Regions from separate parts of the Pseudoalteromonas sp. DY56-GL79 genome, predicted to be linked through region 2. Evidence: predicted binding sites of a transcription regulator. Region 2 holds the regulator's gene; the other holds the start of a gene.
The links. Region 2 encodes sigma-54, which starts transcription at its own class of promoters, with help from an activator protein. Its sites were predicted from a motif close to GTTGGCACGNNNNTNGNNT; they were not measured.

Region 1 (7,713 bases), on a different contig from region 2:
CGCCTGATAACTTGGTGATCACAACGGCCAAAAACAAAACAGCTGAGATCAACAACCTTGGCGAACTGACACTCAATGGCGAGCGCATCACACTTAATACACAGCAAAAAACGATGCTCACGCAATACGGTGATGAACTAAGAGGCCGCCTACCACAAGTGGCTGATATTGCTTTTGAAGGCATAAAACTAGCGGGCGTTGCCCTTAATGAAGTGGCACAAACCTTTAATTTAACTAGTTTAGATAGCATCCATGCCGTGATCGATGACCTCGAAACAGAAGTGCAAAATACGTTTTATCAGCAAGGTGCGTTTGTGATGGGCAAGCAAACCTTTGATGAGTTTGGCCAAAATTTCGATAATCAGTTTGAAGAAAAAATCGAGACTGCAGTACAAGGTGCCATGATGCAATCGATAGGTAGCTTACTGGTTGCGATTGGCAACGAAATGTCAGATGCAAACGGTGATATGAGCAGCTTTGAACAGCGTATGGAAAACTTCGCAACACAAATCGAAACCAAAGTTGAACAACAGGCAGAATCTATTGAGAAAAAAGCAGACGCACTGTGTGGCGACTTTGAACAAATAGCGAAAAACGAAGCCATTGTCGCAAAGTCTATCCCCGCAATGTCAGAGTACCAACTGTTTAAATTTAAATAATCTGACGTTGGCATAACTTACTTTTAATTCAGGATACGTTATGCCAACCCTTTCCTTTGTGCATCAGCCAACTCCCCCAGCGTTTTAATCGCTTGCTCTACCGACGCATCCCACGGCAAACCATAACTGATACGTATACAATTTTGATACTTTTTGCTGGCACTAAATAGCGTACCAGGCGTAATACTGATCCCGCACTCCAAGGCTTTTTGGAACAACAAGGCACCATCAACGTGCTTACCTAAGTCTAGCCACAGCACACAACCGCCTTGCGGGCGACTGACTCTTACCTCACTACCAAACGCAACATTCACCGCTTGGATCATACGGTCTCGATTCTCAATTAACCGTTTACGGACCAACTTTAAATGGCGCTCGTAGCCTCCGGAGCTGAGAAAGTCCGCCAGAGCCCATTGATTCATTAAAGATGACGAACAACTCAACGCACGTTTTATGCGCTTTGCTTTTGCACTAAATTGACTGGCGACCATCCAACCCACTCGATAGCTGGGCGCTGCGGTTTTTGAAAATGACGCACATGTGATCACTAAGCCTTTTTGGCTAAATGCTTGTGCCGGTATGCCGCGCTGCTCGGTAAAATATAAATCACCATACACATCGTCCTCTATCAACACCACGTCACGTTGCTCTAATAGTGCCACCAGCTGCGCACGTCTCGTATCTGGCATAAAGCTACCAAGCGGGTTACTAATACTGGTAGAAAACACACACGCTCGAATATCATGTTTTTCAAGCGCCCGTTCAAGGTCGCTCAGCCAAATGCCATCATCTGGGCAAACAGGTATTTCAATGGCCTTTAACCCTAAGTTTTCAGCCAGTTCAACTATGCCAAAATAACAGGGGGATTCAATCGCTATCACGTCTCCGGGCTTGGTCACCGCTTGTAACGCAATCGCCAACGCTTCTTGCGCGCCATTGGTGATCACCACTTCATCCATGTCTATTGCTAAGCCCATATCCAAATAACGCCGCACGATTTGCTTTTTTAAACTATCTAAACCGTCCATAGGGCCATAATTAATGAGTTCATTCCCTGCTTCTTTCATTGCGCGGCGCATAATTTTGGCAAGAACCAGCTCAGTACCAGCAATGGCGATGGGGTTGGCGATACCTAAGGGGATTGCATGCGGCTGATGGATCCCCTTATACACTTGTTCAATCAGCGCCTGCTTGTTAACCACCACAGGTTTGGCGGGCAATCGTGCACGCTTCGGAGAGTCGTTGTGCGAAGCTCTGTGGCATAAAAAGTAGCCGGATTTCTCTTTGGCAATGACTTTTCCTTGATCTTCAAGTGCTTGATAGGCCTGCTTTACCGTTGGGATACTGACATTTAAGTTTTGCGCCATAACACGCAATGAGGGAAGCTTTTCGCCCGGTAAAATGGACTCTTGTTCTGCCATCGACAAGATCATTTGGATCACCTGCTGATAGAGAAAGGCGGAATGTTGGCGTTGAATAACGGTACTCATAAGCAATAATCTGTATAGGTATAAATTAGTAAATTCTGTATATAGCTTATACAGAATAACAGCGTAAACTACATACTTCCACTGCTGTTTGAATCTAGAGCCGATCATGAAAAATCTATTTCTTTACGCCATCACTGTGTTGATTTGGGGATCAACATGGCTTGCCATTGAATACCAACTTGGCAGCATCAACGAGTTTGTGTCGCTGTTTTACCGCTTTGGCCTCGCCGCGGTTTGTATGTGGGCGTTTGTCATCTATAAGCGTGTGCCAATGCGATTTTCTCGCCGAGATCATGGCTTTTTCATCCTCTTAGCGCTGTGTAATTTTGGTGCTAACTATCTCTTCTTGTATTGGGCTCAGGCACATTTAACGTCAGCGATGGCATCAATTGCGTTTTCATTATTATTGGTCGTTAACATCGTCAACACTAAGTTGTTTTTTGCCAAACCTATTGCAAAGCGAATTTACTTTGGTGCATCACTGGGCACGCTTGGGATAGTCAGCTTGTTTTGGCACGATTTGGTCGCATTTGATTTGCAAAGCGAGGCCTTCTTGGGATTATCATTAGCTCTATTAGGAACAGTGGTCGCGTCACTCGGTAATATGGTGAGCGTACGCAATTCCAATCAGCAAATTGATGTTATGGCGGGAAATGCGTGGGGCATGCTTTACAGCGCTGTCATGTTAGCAACCTATGTCGCCTTTAGTGAACATCAGTTTATCAACCAAGCGCCGGCATCATATTGGTGGTCTCTGATTTATCTCAGCGTGTTTGGCACCGTCATTGCCTTTGGTTGTTATTTCTCACTACTCAAGAATATTGGGCCTGAGAAAGCGAGTTATTTGATAGTGTTATTTCCTTTTGTTGCCGTGGCCTTGAGTACCTTATTTGAAGGCTTTGAGTGGCAGCAAAACACCTTTATTGGGTTTATTTTGGTCATCCTAGGTAATGCGATTGTACTCACGCCTTTAAATCGCATCTACGCTTGGTTGTCCATTCGGTCCCCAGTTAGAAGTTGAAGTCTTACCAATGCTTTAGCTTCTTACTTTTCAGCGCCATTTTATAATGGCGCTTTTTTTATGCTCAGAGCTCGGCGGCAGCAGGTTATCGTCGCAGGCGTGCGCCCAACAATCTCACCATCAGCCTCAATGTCATAACCCTCTTGTTCGATAAAAAGCTCTGCAATGCGGCCGTGGTGCACATTTCTTGTACCCATATGACGTTTAAGCAGCATATTGACAAACAATATCACCCGCTGCCAATGCGTTTGCGGCGTGAACCACAGTAGCTCCAGCTGACCGTCATCAAGGCAAGCCATAGGAGCGGGAGTTAACCCTGCCCCAAAGTGTTTGCCATTCGCAAGTAACAACATCATACCCTGCTCAGGCCACGTATTGCTGTGATAGCGAATGAGTTTGGCAGTAAACAGCGACATTAGTCCCGCACAGGTATAGCTCAGCTTACCTAAACGTTTGGTTTGTCCTAAGTTATTCATGACATGCGCGTTAAAGCCAATCCCAGCAACATTGACAAACCAGCGCCCGTCCACTTTACCCAAATCAATACTTGAGATCTTGTCTGAAAATACAGCTGCTCGCCACTGTGCTTTGGAATAATTAAACTGCCGAGCAAAATCGTTGCCAGTCCCCGCAGGCAGCAACGCAAGCGTGTTATCCCGCTCAGCAATGGCATTGGCGACTAGATGCAACGTGCCATCCCCCCCAATCACCACCACGCTAACTCCCGCCGTAGCAGCTTGAGCAATTGCATCCCTATCTGCGACAAAGTTTCCAGTGGTATTAAACCAAGTTGCCGTCAACTGTTGTTGTGTTAATTGTTGCTTTAACCATGCAATTTGCGCTTTCCCCTCAGCACCCGCTAAAGGGTTGACTACCACCAGCATAAAAACCCTTAAATACAAAAACTCAACTTATATGAATAAAAAACCAAAACTAAAACCAAAAATCAAAAATCAAAAATCAAAAACACCCATATTAATTGGGTTACAGCCTAACCAAGACAATCAAAGTCATGCATAAACATGCAAAAAACCCATTAAAACAAAAATGAATAAACCATTAATTCATTAGTTATTTTTATCCGAAAACATCAATTTTTATCGTTTTAAATTTAAACAAATTGCGTGCAAAATAGCCTTGTTTTCAATCATTGCTTATTAGGAGCCAGACATGCTTAATTCAGCTGCACCTTGCAGCCCATCACAAAACACGTTTAACCAAACACAACCAACTAAACAACGTCGTATCAATTGGACGAAGTGGTTGGCAGTATGTGGTCAACATTTAGCGTTAAAAGACGTGATTATGTATAAGTAAGTCTGCACAGAGCATGGCGTCCCAACCCGCCATGCTCTCGTCAGCATTTGTTTCAATAGACCATAAAAGCACCACTTCAACCAGCATTTTTGTACAAAACCTCTTCGTCAAACCGCTAATTTCTAGCACAATTTTAAAAAAACCTCACTTTTAGCACATTTTTTAAGCAAACAGTTTAAAAACGGTTTACAGCGCCTAAATCGCTAAGTATTATCTTTGCCCATGGAGAGATGGCTGAGTGGTTGAAAGCACCGGTCTTGAAAACCGGCATACGTTAATAGCGTATCTAGGGTTCAAATCCCTATCTCTCCGCCATTTTTAAAGTATTGCGCCGGAGAGGTGGCCGAGTGGCTGAAGGCGCTCCCCTGCTAAGGGAGTATAGGGTTTGTAGCCCTATCGAGGGTTCGAATCCCTCCTTCTCCGCCATCACTTATAAGAAAACCGCTTAATTGCGGTTTTTTTATGTCTGCGATTTATCACTTCCACACACAACTGGTCAGATGTCTTCAACCTATGCTATGTTGAGATCTGATTGGGGAAATGAGTGTGACGAATGAAAATCCATGTCTTAGAAGGCTATATTCAACATATTTATCTGGTTGAATACGAAACGGGCCTGCTGTTACTCGACGGTTGCTGTCGTGCCGATGTTGAGTTGGTCTGCAACTACATCCTGCAACTGCAAAAGCCACTAAGCGCACTCAAGCTGATTGTGGTCACGCATATGCACCCAGATCATGCCGGTGGCGCGCACAAACTCAAAAAACTCACGGGCGCAAAGATTGCGGCCGCAAATGCCCCCAGTCAGTGGTATCGTGGTATTGATGGTGTCATGATGCACCTCTCCGATATGGCGCTGGCACTTTGGGTTGCAGGGAGAAAGCGCAAGGCCAAACGCAATCTTTGGTACCCAAGACAATTATCACCAGACTTTTACCTAGCCGATGGTGATAGCTTGCCCCACTTTAACGAATGGCAAGCGATACACACACCCGGTCATACGGATAGAGATTTGAGCTTGTATCATCTCCCCAGTAAGCGCATCTATGTGGCGGATTTGACGGTAAAAGTGAAAGGGCAATTTGTTGCGCCTTTTCCAGTATTCTATCCACGCTTGTATCGCCAATCTCTTGCCAAAGTCGAGGCACTACAACCCCACTCAGTGATCTTGGCACATCAAGGAGAGGTACTTGCTGAAGAAATTGATTTCAACGCATTGATAGCGCGCGCGCCCAAGCAGCCAATGACACATTGGCGCTCGGTGAAGAAGAAAACTAAAAAAGCACTAGGGTTGGGAAGCTAGCTTTCGTTGATAACCTGCACCAACTGCGCGATGTCCTCCTGACTATTATAAATATGCGGTGAGACGCGAATACCGTAGCGACGATTATCCACAGCAATGCCTGCTCGCTTAAGCTGCTCCATCACTGCCTCATGCCGAGAGCCAAAATGCAAAATAGCTGTCCCCGAGCAAGCACTCTGTGCTGTAGGAGAGCGATAAAATTCAGGCAATGCCGCTTGTAACTCAGATAACAAAGCAAAGTTGTACGCTCTTACTTGCTCAATCCCAAGCTCGGCAAAATAGCCAAGGCTGTGCCCCGCATAGATATAAGGTGCCACACTTGGTGTACCGCCCCAAAAACGCAGCGCACTTTCACTCAGCGCAAAATGATGAATATCAAACTCGAATGGATTTTGATGCGAAAACCAGCCAACATCTTTTGGCTCGCAATAAGGCAAGACATCTTCATTCACCCAAATAAAACCGGCGCCAGGGCCACCGCAGCTCCATTTCACACAAGAGCCGATAACGCAATCCGCGCCCCACTCGCTTAAATTTATTGGTAATACACTAAGTGACTGAGCAATATCAATAATGCTTCGACAGCCATATTGGTTAGCAAGGCTAATGATGTCAGCGACAGGCGCCTGCTGACCGCTGTTCGAATACACATGACTGACAAATACCCAGTCAATTTGCTCGTCAATATATTGCTGCCACACACTTAGGTCGTGCATATTCATCGCTTCGGGAATATAAACAATCTCAATATTGTCCAACGCGTTTTGTAACGCAAATCCCATGCTGGGGAAGTCTTGCTCACTCATCAATACGCGTACTTTGCGAATGCCACTTTCGGGCAAACTCATCGCCCATTTCGTTAAACCACTGGAAAGGTTTGTTTGCGGACAAAACAGGCGCGCATCGGTGTGTAATAGGGAAGCTAGGGCTGAGGTAAAGCGATCAATTCCACTTAGCCACTGCTGCCAAGGCTCTTGATTTTGTTGTTGCCACGGCACCATAAATTGCTGATGAAAATCTTCCGCTGCAGATTTCAACACACGACCAACGGAATGGCTCAATAAATAGTGACCCGTAGGCAGGTGAAAATCATCCCTATACTGCTTCATGCTTAACCCCTATTGCTTGGCGTAGTCGTTTTAAGTCATGATGCCGAGTAAAGATATCAGCGCGCTCGGCAGCTGCTCGTCTATCTCTTAAGTCTGCGAGCTCTTTGAGTAAGACTTCAATCGGTGGACCACTGGCGGTCACTTTGCTTAAGTGCTGTTGCTGCATTGCCTGCGAAGGTTTGGCGATATACTTTTCGACGAGTTGATTGTGATGTTGTATGGCCGTATCTCCATGCAGCTTACACACTTGTATAAACAAGCTACAGGCAGGGCCAAACCAATCACTTTTCGGCCCTTTCAATGCACTCAGAAACGCATCCATTAAATTAGGCGTACGCATACATTCACGCAGGGTTGCTTGGTCTTCTGGCATCATATAGAGGAATTTTTCCACCAGCATTTGACCGTAACTAATATCATTAGCCGGGCATAACCCCAACATCATATCGATAACATTGATACCCGCAAAATCTCCAGCGTTTGCACCACGATAGACCTCTTTACCAACTCGGTAAGGTTTGTAATAGGGTCGTACAACGTAAAAGAATGCCTCGGTATCCAGTTCCTTAAATAACTCTCGATTAGACTCTATCACCTCAAGCAGCGCTTGCTTAACTTGTTTGAGTAGCACCAATGACATGGGATGAGAAATTCCCAAATGATGTACCTTCATTAGCGATTCGGACGCTCGTTTATAGGCAAGAATGGCCTGAGTATTGTAGTCGATGAATAAGCGCTCTGCCGGATGAGAAGTAAAGCGCTTATACACGCCGTTGATTGCGCGGTTGTGTGTGGTGAGATGAGCCGTTGCGAA
Region 2 (7,713 bases):
ACTCAGTTTATTGGGAACTACCAAGGTTTACGCTTAATTATGAGAGACTTATTATACCAATTCGCTTAATTAAGTGATCTATTTTGAGGCGAGAAAATCTTGTCGATAACACGGCGAAAATTTTGCTATTTAACCTGAGGTTTGGATAAGGAATGTTCCAACTCATTGTTGCTAAAGCACAACTTAGTTTTTTCCTTGTTTAGCCAGCAAGTTTTAGGGAAAACAAGGCGAATTTACGCACCAATAGCTGGCTATTGGAAGTGAATTCAACGCAGTTAGCGCTAAAACTGGCTGCTAGAAAGGCATTAATTATCCGCAGCTCAGGTTATTTAGTTGTTCTAAATGAAAAATTTTTAACACAGTCAGCGTCAGATTTGCTCCTTCAAATTGAGCAAGTATTAAGACTAATTGGTATTATACCAGTCTGGTTACGGAGGGGGAGATTAGCAGGGAATAAATGAATCGGGCCTTAGTGCTATCTGGGCGCTAGTAACCCAAGTTACTCGGATTCATTAAATTTATTTTCTATTAGTCCACCAATGGCGTCTAGTGCATACTGAGCATCGGGACCTTCACAAACCACTCGTACTTCTTTTCCTTGGCTGCTTTCAAGTAACAACAGCGCTAGTACGCTGTCAGCAGCAGCACTTTTGTCTCCTTGATATAAGGTCACTTCGGCATCAAATTGGGTCGCTAATTGCGCAAGAACCGTCGCTGCTCGAGCGTGCAGGCCGAGCTTGTTCTGGATTAAAAACGTATCTTCTAACATTTAACCCTCTTGCTCACGGTGGCGAATTTTGACGTTGGGATGGGTTTTTGCAAATCGCTCGCCAATGGTTTGCGCTAAGTATACCGAGCGATGTTGTCCACCAGTACATCCTATTGCGATCGTTAGATAACTGCGATTATTACGCTCTAAGTGTGGTAACCAAGTTTGTACAAAGGTTTGGATCTGCCAAGTAAACTTTTGCACGATGCTGTGACTCGACAAATAGTCTTTGACTGGCTGATCTAGGCCAGTTAGCGGCTTAAGCTCAGGCTCCCAATGTGGGTTGGGCAAAAAGCGCGCATCAAAAACGTAATCCGCTTGTTTTGGGATGCCGTGTTTAAAGCCGAAAGATTCAAAGGTAATAATGAGTTGTTTGTCTTTCTTACCTAAGATTTTTTCGCGGATATCTTCCGCAAGTTGATGAACGCTCAGGCCTGTAGTATCAATGAGAAAATCAGCGCGTGTGATCAACACGTCTAACAATTCCCGTTCTTTCTTTATCGCAACATCTAATGGAAGATTATGTAGTGAAAGAGGGTGCAAACGGCGTGTTTCTGAGAAGCGTTTTATCAGGGTTTGATCGTCACTGTCTAAATAAAACAGGGTAGGTTTGGCGAAACCAGGCAAGTATTCAAGAATGTCATTAAACTCGTCCTGTTCTTTAGGCAAGTTTCTAACATCAATACTGACTGCAATTTTATTATAATTGTCGGAAACGCTGCGGACTAAAGACGGCAGTAAATTGACTGGAATGTTATCTACACAATAGTAGCCTAAGTCTTCCAATACTCGAAGCGCTACAGATTTACCAGAGCCTGAGCGGCCACTGATAATGATAAGCTCGAGTCCTTTTTCTTCATCACTCATCAAGTTCACCTTGGATCACTGCATATAACTCGTCATCACTTTTTGCTTGCCTAAGCATTTTGCAAAAAGACTTGTCTTTGAGTGTATCAGCAATCGCCGCTAAGGTCTTCAGGTGCTGTTGATTATCACCTTCGGGTACGATGAACGCGACAAAAATATCGACAGGCTGCTTATCTATGGCTTCAAACTGGATCCCTTGCTCGCTAACAAGCACCATTGCAAGGATTTTATCCAAACCTTCAAGTCTACCATGAGGAATGGCAATACCTTTACCGATCCCTGTGCTGCCTAATTTCTCTCGCGCCATTAAAGCGTCTAAGATAGCATGCTGACTGGTATTTGGAATTTGGCTATGAGCCAGTTCGCTGATGTATTCTAAAATACGTTTTTTGCTATTAAAAAGGACCGCAGCTTTACTGCAGTCCTTGTTCACCAATTCACTTAATTTCATCTTAGTGTCGAGTGAGCTTCTCTTTGTGTTTAATAACTTGACGATCTAGCTTGTCGATAAGGCCATCAATTGCGGCATACATATCTTGATGCTCTGTTGATGCAAATAGCTCGCCGCCGTTTACGTGTAATGTTGCTTCTGCTTTTTGTACTAGCTTCTCGACATCAAGGATCACATGCACGTTATTGATATGATCAAAGTGCCTTTCTAGCTTCGCAAACTTGTTGGTGACATAGTCTCTTAATGAGTCAGTAATTTCTACATGGCGACCAGTTAGATTTAGTTGCATAAGCATTTTTCCTTCTTGGTTTTTACGTCTTATATCAAGCTTTTACGCTGATTTGACGGTGGAATGGCTAGGGATTCACGATATTTTGCAATCGTACGTCTCGCTACCTTAATTCCTTGCTCAGCTAAGATATCTGCAATTTTGCTGTCACTCAATGGTTTCGCGGTATTTTCTGCAGCTATCAGCTTTTTGATAAGTGCTCTAATTGCTGTAGAAGAGCACTCACCTCCATTTTCTGTACTTACATGGCTAGAGAAGAAGTACTTCAGCTCAAATATTCCCCGAGGTGTATGCATGTATTTTTGTGTTGTCACACGGGAAATTGTGGACTCATGCATCTCAACCATTTCAGCAACATCATTTAGCACCATAGGGCGCATTGCTTCGGGGCCATGTTCAAAGAATGCCTGTTGTTGTTGCACAATGCAATTGGTAACTTTTAATAAAGTATCATTTCGGCTTTCTAAGCTTTTAATAAACCACTTCGCTTCTTGTAAATGTGAGCGAATAAACTGACTATCTGTACTGGATTTCGCTGTTCTAGACATCGCAGCATAATGGTCGTTTACTTTTATTTTAGGCATAGCATCAGGATTTAGCTCTACGACCCAACGACCTTTTACTTTTTTCACCGATACGTCAGGGATCACATATTCAGGCTCTTCATGAATAATGCTTGCCGCTGGTTTTGGGTTAAGACTATGAATTAACGTCATGACCTCTTTGAGATCGGCTTCTTTAAGGCGTGTTTTCTTAGTCAAAGTTCGATAGTCACGGCTGGCAAGCAAGTCGATATGCTCTGTCAGGATCATTTTCGTTTCGGCAATCCATGGCGTATCTGGGGCGAATTGATTTAGCTGAATACACAAGCATTCTTGTAAACTACGCGCTGCGATACCGACAGGATCGAAAAGCTGAATACGTTTGAGCACGGCTTCGACTTCATCCAGCTCAATAGGCTCTTCGCTACTCTCATCATTAATGCTTTCTAAAATGTCTTCGCAAGACAGTGTTAAAATGCCTGACAGGTCGACCGCTTCAATAATCGCAATCGCAATCGCTCTATCTGTTGGACTAAATGGTGTCAGCTCAAGTTGCCACATGAGATAGTCGTGGAGAGATTCAGAGGTTTCCCCTTGATAAACATTATCGTCATCGGGAAGTGGGCCTGAGCTTGCAGCGGGCGCTGCACTCATATACTCGTCCCAAGTGACATCCATGGCGAGGTCATCGCTCACCGTGTCTTTGCTCATGGCTGTATCTGAGTCTATCTCATAGTCACTAACCTGCACTTCATCGCTTGAATCTTGATTGTCGTCAGCACTGCTCTTTTCTTGACTGTGTTGGTCAGTGTTTTCGCCGTCAGTATTATCACCTTCTTCCACTTCCAACAATGGATTGCTGTCTAATGCTTCTTGTATTTCTTGTTGCAGATCCAATGTACTAAGCTGCAGCAAGCGAATGGCTTGTTGCAGTTGTGGAGTCATTGTAAGTTGCTGCCCCATGCGCAGCTGTAATGATTGCCTCATGTATCTCTAACAATCCTTTTTAACAGTTATTAATACTACGTCTTAACTATAGCTTGAATTGTTCGCCTAGGTAGACATCTCTTACGGTTTGATCTGCCAAAACATGTTCTGGCGTGCCTGCAGCGATTAACTCACCATGTGAAACGATGTAGGCTTTTTCACATACGTCCAGTGTTTCTCTAACGTTATGATCGGTGATTAGCACACCGATACCGCGGTTTTTTAGGTGCTCTATGATTGTCTTTATATCTAACACCGAAATAGGATCAACACCAGCAAAAGGTTCATCTAACAGGATAAACTTAGGGTTAGCGGCTAAAGCGCGAGCAATTTCTACGCGTCTTCTTTCGCCTCCCGACAATGCCATGCCCTGTGAGTCGCGAATGTGTTGGATATTAAACTCATCCAGTAACTCGTTTAGTTCAGCTTCTCTTTCAACTTTAGATAAGTCTTTTCGAGTTTCTAAAATCGCCATCAAATTTTGATAGACCGTGAGTTTTCTAAAGATCGAAGACTCTTGCGGTAGATAACCAATACCAAGTCGCGCGCGGCTGTGCATTGGTAGCAAAGTGATATCTTCGTCATCAATCTGAATAAAACCTTTGTCGCTTGGTACTAACCCTACAATCATATAAAAGGTCGTGGTTTTACCTGCGCCATTCGGGCCCAATAAGCCTACAATGCTGCCAGCTTGAACACTTAAGCCAACATTTTTGACGACCTGGCGGCCTTTATAACTCTTTGCTAGACCAGTTGCTTTGAGCTCGCTCATTAATTGTTACCTTCTTCCTGCGCTTTTTTATCTTTTGCGTCTTTTTTGTCATCAACAGGAACAAGGATGGTTCTTACACGGGAATCTTCTTGGTCTGAGCGCTCAGCACTGATCAGTTGCTTTTCAATGTCATAGGTGATGACCTGAGCATTGATTTTTTGCCCAGTTTGATTGATTTCCGCATCGCCAGAAATGACTAAGGTGCCTTTCGCAACGTCGTAGCGAATTTCGTTTGCTTTGGCTTCTAGCAAATTACCATCAGGTTGACGTTCGCTGAAAATAGCTGGGCTGCCAGTTGCAACAAGCAGTTGCTTGTTAGTACCAAGCTCCGCGCGGCGATGGACTTCTAGGCGATCGGCATTTATTTTTCTGTTGCCATGAATAATAACAACATTCTGTTCAAAAATACCGATGTTGCTTTGCAGTTGAGCTTGCTGACGGCCAGCATCAATAATGACTTCATTTTGTTCTGCAGCAATTACTAGAGTAGAACTTGCAAGCAAGCCGATGAAAACTAGTTTGTTAATGATTTTACTGGTCATAATAAATTGTCTTTGTGTGGTTGATGAGTTCGATCACTTGCTTTTGTAGATCCGCATGCAGTCCTTTACCCGTGATCCTAAGACTAGGACCCGTGATAACGACAGGGTGTTCCGACTTCATCAATTTTTGCTTAATTTCAACTCTTACATTATCGGCATTGATATCGGTGATCATGGCGTTAGGCGTTAAATTCTTTGCCAGCACATTGCCCTCTAATATCAAGGTATTGTTTTCGTACAGTGTTGCTTCTAATGCACTTATTTGCCAATTTTGCTCACCGTTATATAAGGTGAAAATAGGCTTTTCAAAGTGACTAAAGCCAAGATCTTGATACAACTCCATCTTATCAGCAGTTACCTGATAGTTTAATAAGCCATTTTCACTATAGGTCGTTTGCTGAAGTGTGGTTGCAACATAATCGGGCTTAGCTAACGGTTCATCTTCTTTTGCTGAGTCCGCCTCTGATGGATTAAACATGGGCGACCACATCCATACCATTATTGAAGCGAAAACAATGAGTAAGATGACACGCAATACGGTCATGTACTTGATCCTTTGGAAGTCAATAAGTGATTTTGGCTGAGCATTAGAAGATCAGTCAGTTCTCTCACAGCACCAAAACCACCAGGCATCAAAGTGGTGTAGTGGGCGATACGTTTGACAAGAGGATGTGCATCATTGACGGCAACGGCAAAACCGACCTGTTCCATTACGGGTAGGTCTGGACCATCATCGCCAATATATGCAATTTCGTCATCACTAAGGTTGAGCTTAGTCTTCAATTCATCATATGCCACTAACTTGTTTTCTTGGCCTTGGTAAATATAAGTTACATTTAAACTAGTCATGCGTTGCTGAACTATTTGTGAATGTCTACCTGTGATAACGGCGACTTCGATACCACTATCAATCAAGGCTTTAATACCAAACCCGTCTTTGGTATTAAATGCTTTCAGTTCTTCACCATTGTTACCAAGGTATATACGTCCATCTGAGAATACGCCATCAATATCGCAAATCAATAATTTGATTTGTTTTGCTTTTTCCCAAGCTTCAGTTGAAATCGTCTGATATAAATCTTCAAATTGCATTACAGCACCCCCGCTCTAAGTAAATCTTGCGTATTCAAGGCGCCAACCGGTATGTTGTTTTTGTTTACCACAATCAAGCCATTAATTCGTTTGGTTTCCATGATATTGAGTACCTCTGCTGCGAGCATATCGGCGCGTGCCGTCGTACTTTTAGCCGTCATAACTTGCGTGATTGGGGTGGTGTGAATATCGATCTTTTGTTCGATAATACGGCGCAAGTCGCCATCGGTAAAAATACCTTGCAATTGCGAGCTTTCATCTACGATTGCCGTCATACCTAAACTTTTAGCTGACATTTCAAATAAAGCTTCTTTAACTGTGCAATGACTTTTAACCATAGGGATTGCATCCCCTTGATGCATGACATCAGCAACGGTTAGTAGTAGACGTCTTCCTAAACTACCACCTGGATGGGAAAGTGCAAAATCATCAGCCGTAAAGCCTCTGGCTTCAAGTAGCGCAACCGCGAGTGCATCGCCCATCACTAGCGTAGCTGTGGTGCTCGCCGTGGGTGCAAGTCCTAATGGGCAGGCTTCTTTTGATACCTTAACACAAAGGTGAACCGTCGCATTACGAGCCATTGTCGAGCTCGGGTTGCCTGTCATAGAAATAACGGGGGCCCCTAAGCGCTTTATCACAGGCAGGATTGAGATCACCTCTTGGGTTTCCCCTGAGTTGGAGATCATCAAAACCACATCATCTTTGGTGATCATACCCAAGTCGCCGTGACTTGCTTCTCCTGGATGAACAAAAAATGCGGGGCTGCCAGTACTTGCGAGTGTCGCTGCGATTTTGTTTCCGATGTGGCCGGACTTACCCATGCCAATCACGATGATGCGACCTTGGCAGCCAAACATAATTTCACAGGCTTTTACAAATTGTTGATCAACAAACTGTTGCACTTCTTCTATTGCTGCAAGTTCAGTAGCAAAAACTTGATTTGCAGAATCAATAAATGGGTTCGTTGTCACAAGGCTTCCTTAAATGATGTAGTAAATATAACCGACGAAGCTTGCGACAAGTATGCCACCTTCCAAGCGGTTGATGCGGCGCTGACCTGTTAGGCTGAGGCTCATTAGGATAAGCAGCAGTGTCGCGCCAAGCATAATAAAGATATCACGTGACGCAATATTGGCGTCGAGGACAGATGGGTTAATAATCCCAGCAATCGATAGCACTGCCAATATATTAAAGATATTCGAGCCAATAATATTGCCAAGCGCTAGATCGTCTTCTTTTTTAAGTACGCCAGCAACACATGCCGCAAGCTCGGGTAAACTAGTACCAACGGCGATAATGGTTAATCCTATTAGCAGGTCACTCATGCCAAAATATTTGGCGATGTCAACCGCGGCGCCAACGAGATAGTCCGCGCTAATAGGCAGTAAAATCATACCCACGA

Region 1: the regulator sigma-54 is predicted to act here: its motif matches at 4,284-4,302, upstream of NO992_RS20130 (diacylglycerol kinase family protein).

Annotation. Positions count from the first base shown of each region.
Region 1 is NZ_JANHZS010000031.1:51,981-59,693, forward strand. It holds gene NO992_RS20115 (YggN family protein) at 1-659, shown strand, start outside; gene NO992_RS20120 (PLP-dependent aminotransferase family protein) at 698-2,257, opposite strand; gene NO992_RS20125 (DMT family transporter) at 2,256-3,170, shown strand; gene NO992_RS20130 (diacylglycerol kinase family protein) at 3,212-4,054, opposite strand; gene NO992_RS20135 (hypothetical protein) at 4,341-4,487, shown strand; tRNA gene NO992_RS20140 (tRNA-Ser) at 4,712-4,802, shown strand; tRNA gene NO992_RS20145 (tRNA-Ser) at 4,821-4,913, shown strand; gene NO992_RS20150 (MBL fold metallo-hydrolase) at 5,041-5,790, shown strand; gene NO992_RS20155 (aminotransferase class V-fold PLP-dependent enzyme) at 5,787-6,899, opposite strand; gene NO992_RS20160 (monodechloroaminopyrrolnitrin synthase PrnB family protein) at 6,886-7,713, opposite strand, start outside.
Region 2 is NZ_JANHZS010000006.1:54,883-62,595, forward strand. It holds gene NO992_RS05800 (HPr family phosphocarrier protein) at 500-769, opposite strand; gene rapZ (RNase adapter RapZ) at 770-1,636, opposite strand; gene ptsN (PTS IIA-like nitrogen regulatory protein PtsN) at 1,629-2,087, opposite strand; gene hpf (ribosome hibernation promoting factor) at 2,089-2,376, opposite strand; gene NO992_RS05820 (RNA polymerase factor sigma-54) at 2,406-3,905, opposite strand; gene lptB (LPS export ABC transporter ATP-binding protein) at 3,952-4,677, opposite strand; gene lptA (lipopolysaccharide transport periplasmic protein LptA) at 4,677-5,219, opposite strand; gene lptC (LPS export ABC transporter periplasmic protein LptC) at 5,209-5,763, opposite strand; gene kdsC (3-deoxy-manno-octulosonate-8-phosphatase KdsC) at 5,760-6,311, opposite strand; gene NO992_RS05845 (KpsF/GutQ family sugar-phosphate isomerase) at 6,311-7,282, opposite strand; gene NO992_RS05850 (calcium/sodium antiporter) at 7,292-7,713, opposite strand, start outside.